DNA from 2 places in the Alcaligenes parafaecalis genome. Region 2 is predicted to be linked to the other one. Evidence: riboswitches for the same ligand, from Rfam matches in the RefSeq annotation. Region 2 holds a riboswitch; the other holds the start of a gene.

Region 1 (4,209 bases), 250 kb from region 2:
CCGCATCAGCGGCCTGGGGAGATAGATACAGGGTGCAAAGCCACTACCGCAGACCTGCACCATCCTGATTGAATCAAGGCATCAGCAATCGCTGAGCTTCAAGCCGGGCTTCGCCCTCGTCCACGACAAAAGCAAAACGTAGCCCTAACACCCGCCCCAAGGTTTGCTGTGCCAAGCGAGCCGCTGCCGGAATCGCCCGCCCTTTGCTGATCAGAACCATACCAGCGCATAAGTCCTTCAAACGCTGCTTATTCTGTTTGAAGAACAAAGCCCGTTGCTTGCGTTCCTCATGGCTTTCTGCCTGGGCCTGATCCTCACCACCCAGACGTTCCGTCAACAAGACAAAGCGCTGCCCCCGGTTCAACAAGGCCTCCAACTGAGCCTGGGTTTGTTGTGGCGTTTGCGTCTGGTCGTGCTCTCTTAAAAACACCAATGGAAACTGGCTGTCATCCACTTGCATGACTTCTCCTTGCGATCAATAAAGACAGCCCACGTCAAAGCGACGAGCGCCTGAACGGGGTGCGCCCCCAAAGGCATGCATCAAACCGCTAGGCACATACAGCCAGGCAATATCGCGCAACAAGTACGGTCGGACGGTTGCGCCCTCATGTTTCATCACAGCCGGGACTCCACAAAATCACGCAATTGTGGATCTCGAATCTGCAAGGCATCAAACAAGCCCAGTGCTTTCAGGGCAGGTAAAGCAGTCAGAATATCGTTCAACGCCTGCTGACGTTGTGCGTCACCAAGCTCTGCTTGGCGCAACACGGCGGCATTATGCAAAAACGCGCCAACCGTTCCTTTGCGGATAGTCGTGCCGCCAATGTGAACTTCATTGGCATGGTCGGGAAGAATGTCTTGTGCTTGCATCAGTCGCTCCTTATGGATCAAGGCTTTCAGTGTAAGCAGAAAGGTTTTGGCGGCTGTACACTATGTCGGTCAATGAATAACAAAATTACGCCATGCCTGAACGCAAGATTGGTCTGCATGATTTTCTGAATTTCCCCCAGGATCCCATTCTGTTTGCGGTGATGGGGAATCACGACTCGGAGCTGTCTTCCCGACCGCATCAACATGCACGCGGACAACTGTTCGGGTCTCTGCGTGGCCTGCTGTCCGTAGGCGTGGAAGATGCTGTCTGGGTAGTCCCCGCCATCCATGCGGTCTGGCTGCCACCGCATGTGCTGCACTCAGGCCAGTCACACGGCCCCTTTCACGGCTGGAGCGTCTATGTGGATGAAGCTGCCTGTTCCGACCTGCCCCAACAAGCCTGCACCCTGCGTACCTCAGGCCTGCTGCGCGAATCCGTCTTGCGAGCCTGCTCCTGGGATTTGGTCCCGGCCACCCCTTTACCTGACGTACAAGCGCATATTGCCGCCGTTATTCTGGATGAAATCCGCAATTTGCCGATTGAGCCATTTGGCCTGCCCCTGCCACAAGATCCTCGGCTACAGCGCATTGCCCGTGCCCTGATTGCCGACCCCAGCAACAATCAGGGGATGGAACATTGGGCGGACTGGGCCGCTGTCAGCCTGCGTACCCTGAGCCGTCGCTTTGTGACAGAAACCGGCTTTACCTTCACCGCCTGGCGACAACGCGCCCGTCTGATGCGGTCCCTGGAAATGCTGGCAGCCGGTATTCCGGTGGCCACCATTGCCTACGATCTGGGTTACTCCAGCCCCAGCGCCTTTATCAGCCTGTTCCGCCGCAGCTTTGGGCAAACCCCTGCCATTTACCGCAACCAGCTTTAAATCTGGTGAACGGGTGCTGGAAGATATTGGCTTGGGCGAACGCAATTCCTGACGGAGGAGTTGTAGACCGAACACAGGTATACTCGCCCAGATCGTTTTTAAGGAAACGATGTTCCAATCCGAGGGGAGCCTGGTGAGCAGGCTGAGAAACTGCCTGGCCAGATTGCACCGCAGTGACCCGTTGAACCTGATCCGGGTCATGCCGGCGAAGGGACGGGTACTGACCTGCTCGCCGCTTGCTGCCGTATGGCTATCCTTGACTAGGAGTTGCTATCTTGTCGTCTGACCACTCCCCCTTCCCTGTCGACGCTATTGCGGCCACCCTGGCCTCCCCTGAACAGGCAGGCCGCGCATGATTCCCAATGTTTTGAGTATTGCAGGCACCGATCCCACCAGCGGCGCCGGTATTCAGGCTGATCTGAAAGCCATGTATGCCTTGGGTGCCTACGGCATGAGTGTCATTACCGCCGTGGTCGCGCAAAACACGCAGGGGGTTCGGCGTTTTGTCGCGCTGGAACCGAACTTTGTGGCCGAGCAGCTAGACGCGGTTTTTGATGATGTGCGAGTGGATGCCATCAAGATCGGCATGATTGCCAATGTCGGCATTGCCGAAGCTCTTGCAGATCGCCTGCAACGCCGAGGACTGGACTGCCCGATTGTTCTGGACCCGGTGATGGTCGCCAAAAGTGGCGATCGATTGCTGAGCCCCCAAGCCGTGTCTGTCCTGCGCGACAAGCTGCTGCCCCTGTGTACCGTGTTGACCCCCAACTTGCCCGAAGCAGGTGATCTGCTGCAAAAACCGGAACCTGCTTCCTTGGCAGACATGCACGCCTATCTACACGAGCTGTGCTTGCTGGGACCCAAATGGGTATTGCTCAAAGGCGGCCATCTGGATGGGCCGGACAGTGTGGATTTACTCCAGGGCCAGGGCCAGAGCCAGCGCCATGTCTTTCAGACACCCCGCATTCCTACTTGTAATACACATGGCACGGGCTGCTCCTTGTCCTCTGCGATTGCCGCCCTGCTACCGGGCAGAAACGTGCCCGAAGCGGTAGGTCTGGCCAAAAAATACCTGAATGGTGCCATCGCAGCGGCTGACCAGTTACAGGTCGGTTTAGGCCAAGGTCCCATTCATCATTTCCATGCACTGTGGGAGCAGAATGCAAGCTTGGCCGTGAAATAAAGGCGGTTCAGATACACCGACAAAGACCCATTCTGGGGGCCTGTTCAGCGTCAAGGTTCAGCAAGTTGGCAATGTCGTAAATGAGAATAATTGCTATTATTCATTCCTGTCTCTGTCCTGCGCCGCTGTCTGCCCCTTATGTTTGCTCTTGCCGCTTTGTCTTTCTCGACCGTCTTCTGCTGTGCAAACGTCTGTTTGCCAGTGGACGACACACCTGTGCTGACTCACTCATGAGCACACGTGATGAACTGCTGGAGCAGGCCTATTTGAAGCTGCGCCTGCCCTTATTCCGTTTCCTGAAACGCAAGCTGGGCAATGAAGCTGATGCAGAGGATGTCACGCAGGAATCCTTTGCACGCTGGTCGGCGTCCAGCAACACGCAGGCCCCGGACAATACCAAGGCGTATCTGACGCAGATTGCCATTAATATCGTGCGCGAAACGGGCAATAAGCAAAGCCGCAGCCCGGCCATGATATCGCTGGACGATGAAACGCAAGACAATGAAGCCCCCAGCCAATACAGCGCCAGCAATCCCGAACAACGTACCGAACACTTGCAATGTTTGAGCCGTATCGAGCAAGCCTTGCAAGAACTGCCGGAGCTACAACGCGAGGCGTTTTCGCTGCACCGTTTCGACCACCTGACTTACGAACAAATTGCCCTGAAATTGAAGATTTCCCGCGCCCTGGTCAGCCGATATATCTCCAGAACCGTGGCCTATTGCCGTCTGCGGATGGACTACTCGGCCGAACACGCCCTGTCCATGCTCTCTTCCAAGGAAACAGACGATGAGTCATGATCCATCAGTCGCCCTGTTTTACGAAGCGGCCTCGGACTGGTTGACGCGTCAGCAAGACAGCGAGCACTGGACCGCGCAAGACAAGATCGCTTTTGAGCATTGGTTGCAGCAGGACCCACGCCATCAACAGGCCTATGAAGCCATCAGCCAGACCTGGACGATGTTCGATCAGGTGAAGCGGCCTGCCCCTCCGGTCAGTAAGGCCTCTAGCAAGACCACCGCTGTACACGCTCCCCGTCCCAAAACAACGTGGCGTGATCGCTTGGGCCTGCATTGGCGACCCGTAGTGGGTGGTGCCTTGAGCTTCTGTGCCACCCTGGGAATTGCCACTTGGTATTGGTATCAGCACAGCCCGCAATACACCCAGCATGTGGAAACGGCACAGGCAGAACAACGCGACATTACCTTGCCCGATGGCAGTGTGGTCAGCCTGAATCAGAACAGCACGCTGGAAGTGGAATACAGCCCCCATGAG
Region 2 (4,209 bases):
TGATCATGCAAGGGGTGTCCATGATGAGCCAGCGCCGAGGCCCGGCCTTGATGCGCGAGACGCTCAATTCTTTCATGGCTCAGTACCAGGACGAGATCAACGACCGGGGTGGCCGTGATGACGATGCGGACCCGGCTCCGGAACGAGGTTGATCCCATGGGCAATATGGAACAGGACCTGACCTTGGGGGAACTGGCTGATCGCCAGAAATCCCTGCAAAAGGAACTGGAGCAGGCTCGGGGCGCCAAGATCGAGCAGCAACTGGCCAGCAACCTGGGAAACCGACGCCGCAGCCGACCCTGGAATGATCCAGGCCTGGCTGTGCCAGAGGAGGAAGAGGCTTGGCTGACCACCTATCTGGACATGATGACCTTGTTGCTGGTCCTGATGATTGTGATGTTGTCCTTTGCAGGCAAGCGAGCCCAAACAGCAGCACAAGGGCAGGGACAGGGCGCGGCCGCTGTGGTGGCGCAAGCCGGTAAAGAGGGGGGCGGATTGTTGCCCGCAGGCGCGGGTTTGTTTCCGGACTCAGGCTTGGGTGAGGGCCAAGGGAAAGGCAGTCATGGTCTGGATCTGGACGGTTTGGGCGACAGCATCGATGTGGTCATGAACGATCAATCCGTGAGCTTTCGCATTAACAGCGAACTTCTGTTTACGTCTGGCGGCGCGGATCTGGGCCTGGAAGGTTTGACGGTATTGCGTCAATTGGCGGCTGTGCTGCAAAAGTCCCAACATCCGGTGGTGATTGAAGGGCATACGGACTCGGTGCCGATTCGCAGCTATCGCTATCCCTCGAACTGGGAGCTGTCAGGCGCACGAGCAGGCAGCGTGGTGCGTTATATGGAAGCCAATGGTGTAGGCAGCTCGCGGTTGAGTGCTGTAGGTTATGCCGATACCCGGCCTTTGGGAGACAATGAAACCTCGCAAGGGCGGGCAAGTAATCGACGGGTGGAGATTATTGTGCAGATCCCGCAAACACAGGCGGAACCTTCAGTAGAGACACCTTAAAAACAAAACCCCGGTTTGCGACATGCAAACCGGGGTTTTTGTTTTGGCCTTGATTCAGCGGCGTGGGGTTTAATCCAGCACGCGGGTCGAGGAGGCCAGGGTGCCCAAATCAAACTTGGGCAGATGACGGCGCAAAGGCATGATCAAAACGCTGATGATTACTGGCACAATGGCCGCCAGCAAGAACGACTCCAGCAAGTAATCCATCGGCCCATTTGGGCGAGGAAATACTGCCAGACCGGCAACCAGACCACCGATTGTGCTGATCGTGGCGGTAAAGCCATCGTAGCGGCGGCTGTATAGACCAAAGAAAACCGGGAAGGCGGCTGCCGAGCATAGCAAGTCGGCCAGCAGGAACAAGTACAGCACGCTGAAACCCTGCGCCGAGGCATAGAGTACGGGGATGGAGCAAATCCAGATCAGGGAGCGGGACAGGCTCATCATTTGGGCTGTATTGCGATGCGGCATGATGCGGCCCAGGTCCACGGCTATCAGGCTGGAGACGGCGCTGATGGCGGTGTCTGCACTGCTCATGACCAGCGACAGGCCCAGTGGAATCAGCAGCACCAGGAACCAGACGGGCACATGCGGCAAGATCACATTGAACAAGGCCACGGAGCTGTCACCGGGTGAGCCCAAACCGACAAAGGCCAGACCAAATAAACCCATCAGGAAGATGAAGGGGGCAACAAACAAGCCTCCCAGCAAAAAGCCTCGACGCATGGATTTGGTGTCTTTGGCGGCATAAATACGCTGCCAGTTGCCTTGGTGGAACAGGCCGGTCAGCAGGATGGCTACAAAGAAGGTGAGCCCAGCTTTGATACCGACGGGATCGCTCAGCTCAATCAGGCGCGGAGCTTCCAGTTTCACGCTGTCAAACAACTGTACCGGGCCACCAACGGCTTGCCAGCCAAACATCACGATCAGGAACAACATGGGCAGGATCACGAACATCTGTACCTTGTCGGTAAAGATGGAGGCCCGCAGCCCGCCGTAGGAGGTATAGATCAGGGTAGCCAACAGCACAATGCTGGCGGTGACCCAGAGAGGAATAGGGGCAATCAAGGTGATCATCTTGGACATGGCAGTGATTTCAGCCGTCATGGAGATGAACATGTAAAACAGCATGATGACCAGGGTCAGCGCATACATGGGACGGCCGTAGCGGGCGATCACAAATTCGCTCAAGCTGTGGCCGCGTGGCAGCAATTCACGCATGCGCTTGCCCAGCGGAATCATGGCCAGACGAGGCGACATGGAACCAATGGCATAGCCAATGACAGCGCTTAAACCGCCCCAGGTGGCCGCCTGGGCTGGCGAGAACAGAATCCATGCGCCCAACGAGGAAGCCAATAAAGTCAGAATGGTGGCGACGGAGCTTTGACTATTGCGGGCCACTACAAAGTCTTCAAGTGAGTTTTTATAGTGGCGGGCGTACAGCACGCCGGCCAAGGAAAAAGCGGCAGAAAAAACGATCAGCCACAGAAGGGTGGCGGTTTGGTCCAGCATGAGATCTCCCCAAAAGCCTGCTGAACAGGCACAAACCGGCCCAGTTGGCAGGGAGCCAAGACAGGGCGCAGAAAAATGGAGGGATTGAAATGGGGCTGTGAGCTTGTGAATGCGCCACACAGAGACGTGCGGGCAGGCTGCCAGGCCGCGTTTCCTTTCCCTTCGCCGGCATGATCCGGATCAGGTTCTAAGGGTTACCGCAGCAATTGCGGAGTCTCAGCCCGTTAAGGACTCCCCCAGGAACAGGCTAGAAGAGTAGGAGAGCTTCCTTCAAATGTCAATAATACGGTTTGCTGCAATTTATGCTATGGTCTGGCTGCGGCACGGGGTGTCCTTCATGCAAGGGCTGAGATAAAACCCGTCGAACCTGATCCAGCTCATACTGGCGAAGGGATGTCCGAAACCATAGCCCTGCGTCCGAACTGGGCCGACATCCTCGCCGAATTTTTGCAAGGAATGTCATGTCTGTGGAACACGTCTCGGAACTCTCCCAACAATTGGTCCTGGTCACCGGCGGCGCACGCGGCCTGGGGGCTTGCCTGGTGCGCGCCTTTGCACGTCAAGGCGCCAAAGTTGTCATCAATTACCTGAAAAGTGAAGCAGCCGCCCAGGCGCTGGCGGACGAGTTCCCGCAGCAATGTCTGGCCGTACAAGCGGATGTGACGGATGCGGCTTCGGTGCAGGCTTTGTTTGCCAAGGCCCAGACGCATTTCGGCCAGCCTGTCACCACAGTCGTCAATAACGCTTTGCCTGAATTTTCTTTCAACGGCGATGCCCGTCCCCATGCTGATACTCTGACATGGGCACAGTTGAATCAGCAGTTGGAAGGCATTGTGGGTGGCGCCTTGAACACCACGCAAGCCGCCTTGCCCGGCATGAAGCAGGCCGGTTTTGGCCGCATCATCAATATCGGCACCAATCTGTTCCAGAACCCCGTTGTGCCGTATCACGACTACACCGCGGCCAAAGCCGCCTTGTTGTCCATGACACGCACCCTGTCGCACGATCTGGGGCCAGATCAGATCACCGTGAATATGATTTCCGGCGGTTTGTTGCGCACTACTGATGCCTCCTCGGCCACACCGGAAGCGGTCTTTGATTTGATCGCCGCCAGCACACCGCTGCGTCGTGTGACCACGCCAGAAGAATTTGCGGATGCGGCTCTGTTTTTCGCAGGCCCGTGGGCACGTGCAGTGACAGGTCAGAACTTGGTAGTTGACGGTGGATTGGTGAAAAACGGATGAGGCAGTTGCACTTCAATTTGTTCATTATGGGCTGCGGGCATCACAAAGCAGCATGGCGTCATCCCGATTCGCAGGTAGAGCGTTTAGGCGATGTACGGTTTTACGAAGAACTGGCCCAGATAGCGGAACGTGGCAAGCTGGATGCCATTTTCTTTGCGGATGGCCAGGCCAGCGATAATGTTTCGGACGGCCCGCGCTGGTTTCTGGAACCCTTGACCATGATGGCCGCGCTGGCGCGAGCCACCGAGCGTATCGGCCTGATCAGCACTGTCTCCAGTACCTTCTATACCCCCTTTGTGGCAGCGCGCATGTTGTGTTCGCTGGATCATGTGTCCAAGGGACGGATGGGCTGGAATGTGGTGACCTCCATGTTTGATGCCGAGGCGCGTAATCACGGTTACGAAGCCATGCCCGATCACGCCTGGCGTTATGCGCGGGCGGAAGAGTT

Evidence for each region. A riboswitch is a leader RNA that binds a small molecule or an ion and turns the genes downstream of it on or off. The one in region 2 is predicted to bind thiamine pyrophosphate.
Region 1: another riboswitch for thiamine pyrophosphate. It lies ahead of thiD (bifunctional hydroxymethylpyrimidine kinase/phosphomethylpyrimidine kinase); the one in region 2 lies ahead of OSH09_RS03405 (sodium:solute symporter family protein).

Annotation. Positions count from the first base shown of each region.
Region 1 covers NZ_JAPKNA010000001.1:476,237-480,445, reverse strand. The annotation lists gene OSH09_RS02225 (hypothetical protein) at 74-460, opposite strand; gene OSH09_RS02220 (hypothetical protein) at 476-619, opposite strand; gene OSH09_RS02215 (hypothetical protein) at 616-870, opposite strand; gene OSH09_RS02210 (AraC family transcriptional regulator) at 963-1,751, shown strand; TPP riboswitch at 1,864-1,982, shown strand; gene thiD (bifunctional hydroxymethylpyrimidine kinase/phosphomethylpyrimidine kinase) at 2,104-2,934, shown strand; gene OSH09_RS02200 (RNA polymerase sigma factor) at 3,165-3,734, shown strand; gene OSH09_RS02195 (FecR family protein) at 3,724-4,209, shown strand, end outside.
Region 2 covers NZ_JAPKNA010000001.1:726,905-731,113, forward strand. The annotation lists gene OSH09_RS03395 (motility protein A) at 1-152, shown strand, start outside; gene OSH09_RS03400 (OmpA/MotB family protein) at 157-1,008, shown strand; gene OSH09_RS03405 (sodium:solute symporter family protein) at 1,078-2,517, opposite strand; TPP riboswitch at 2,657-2,765, opposite strand; TPP riboswitch at 2,832-2,928, shown strand; gene OSH09_RS03410 (3-oxoacyl-ACP reductase) at 2,979-3,761, shown strand; gene OSH09_RS03415 (LLM class flavin-dependent oxidoreductase) at 3,758-4,209, shown strand, end outside.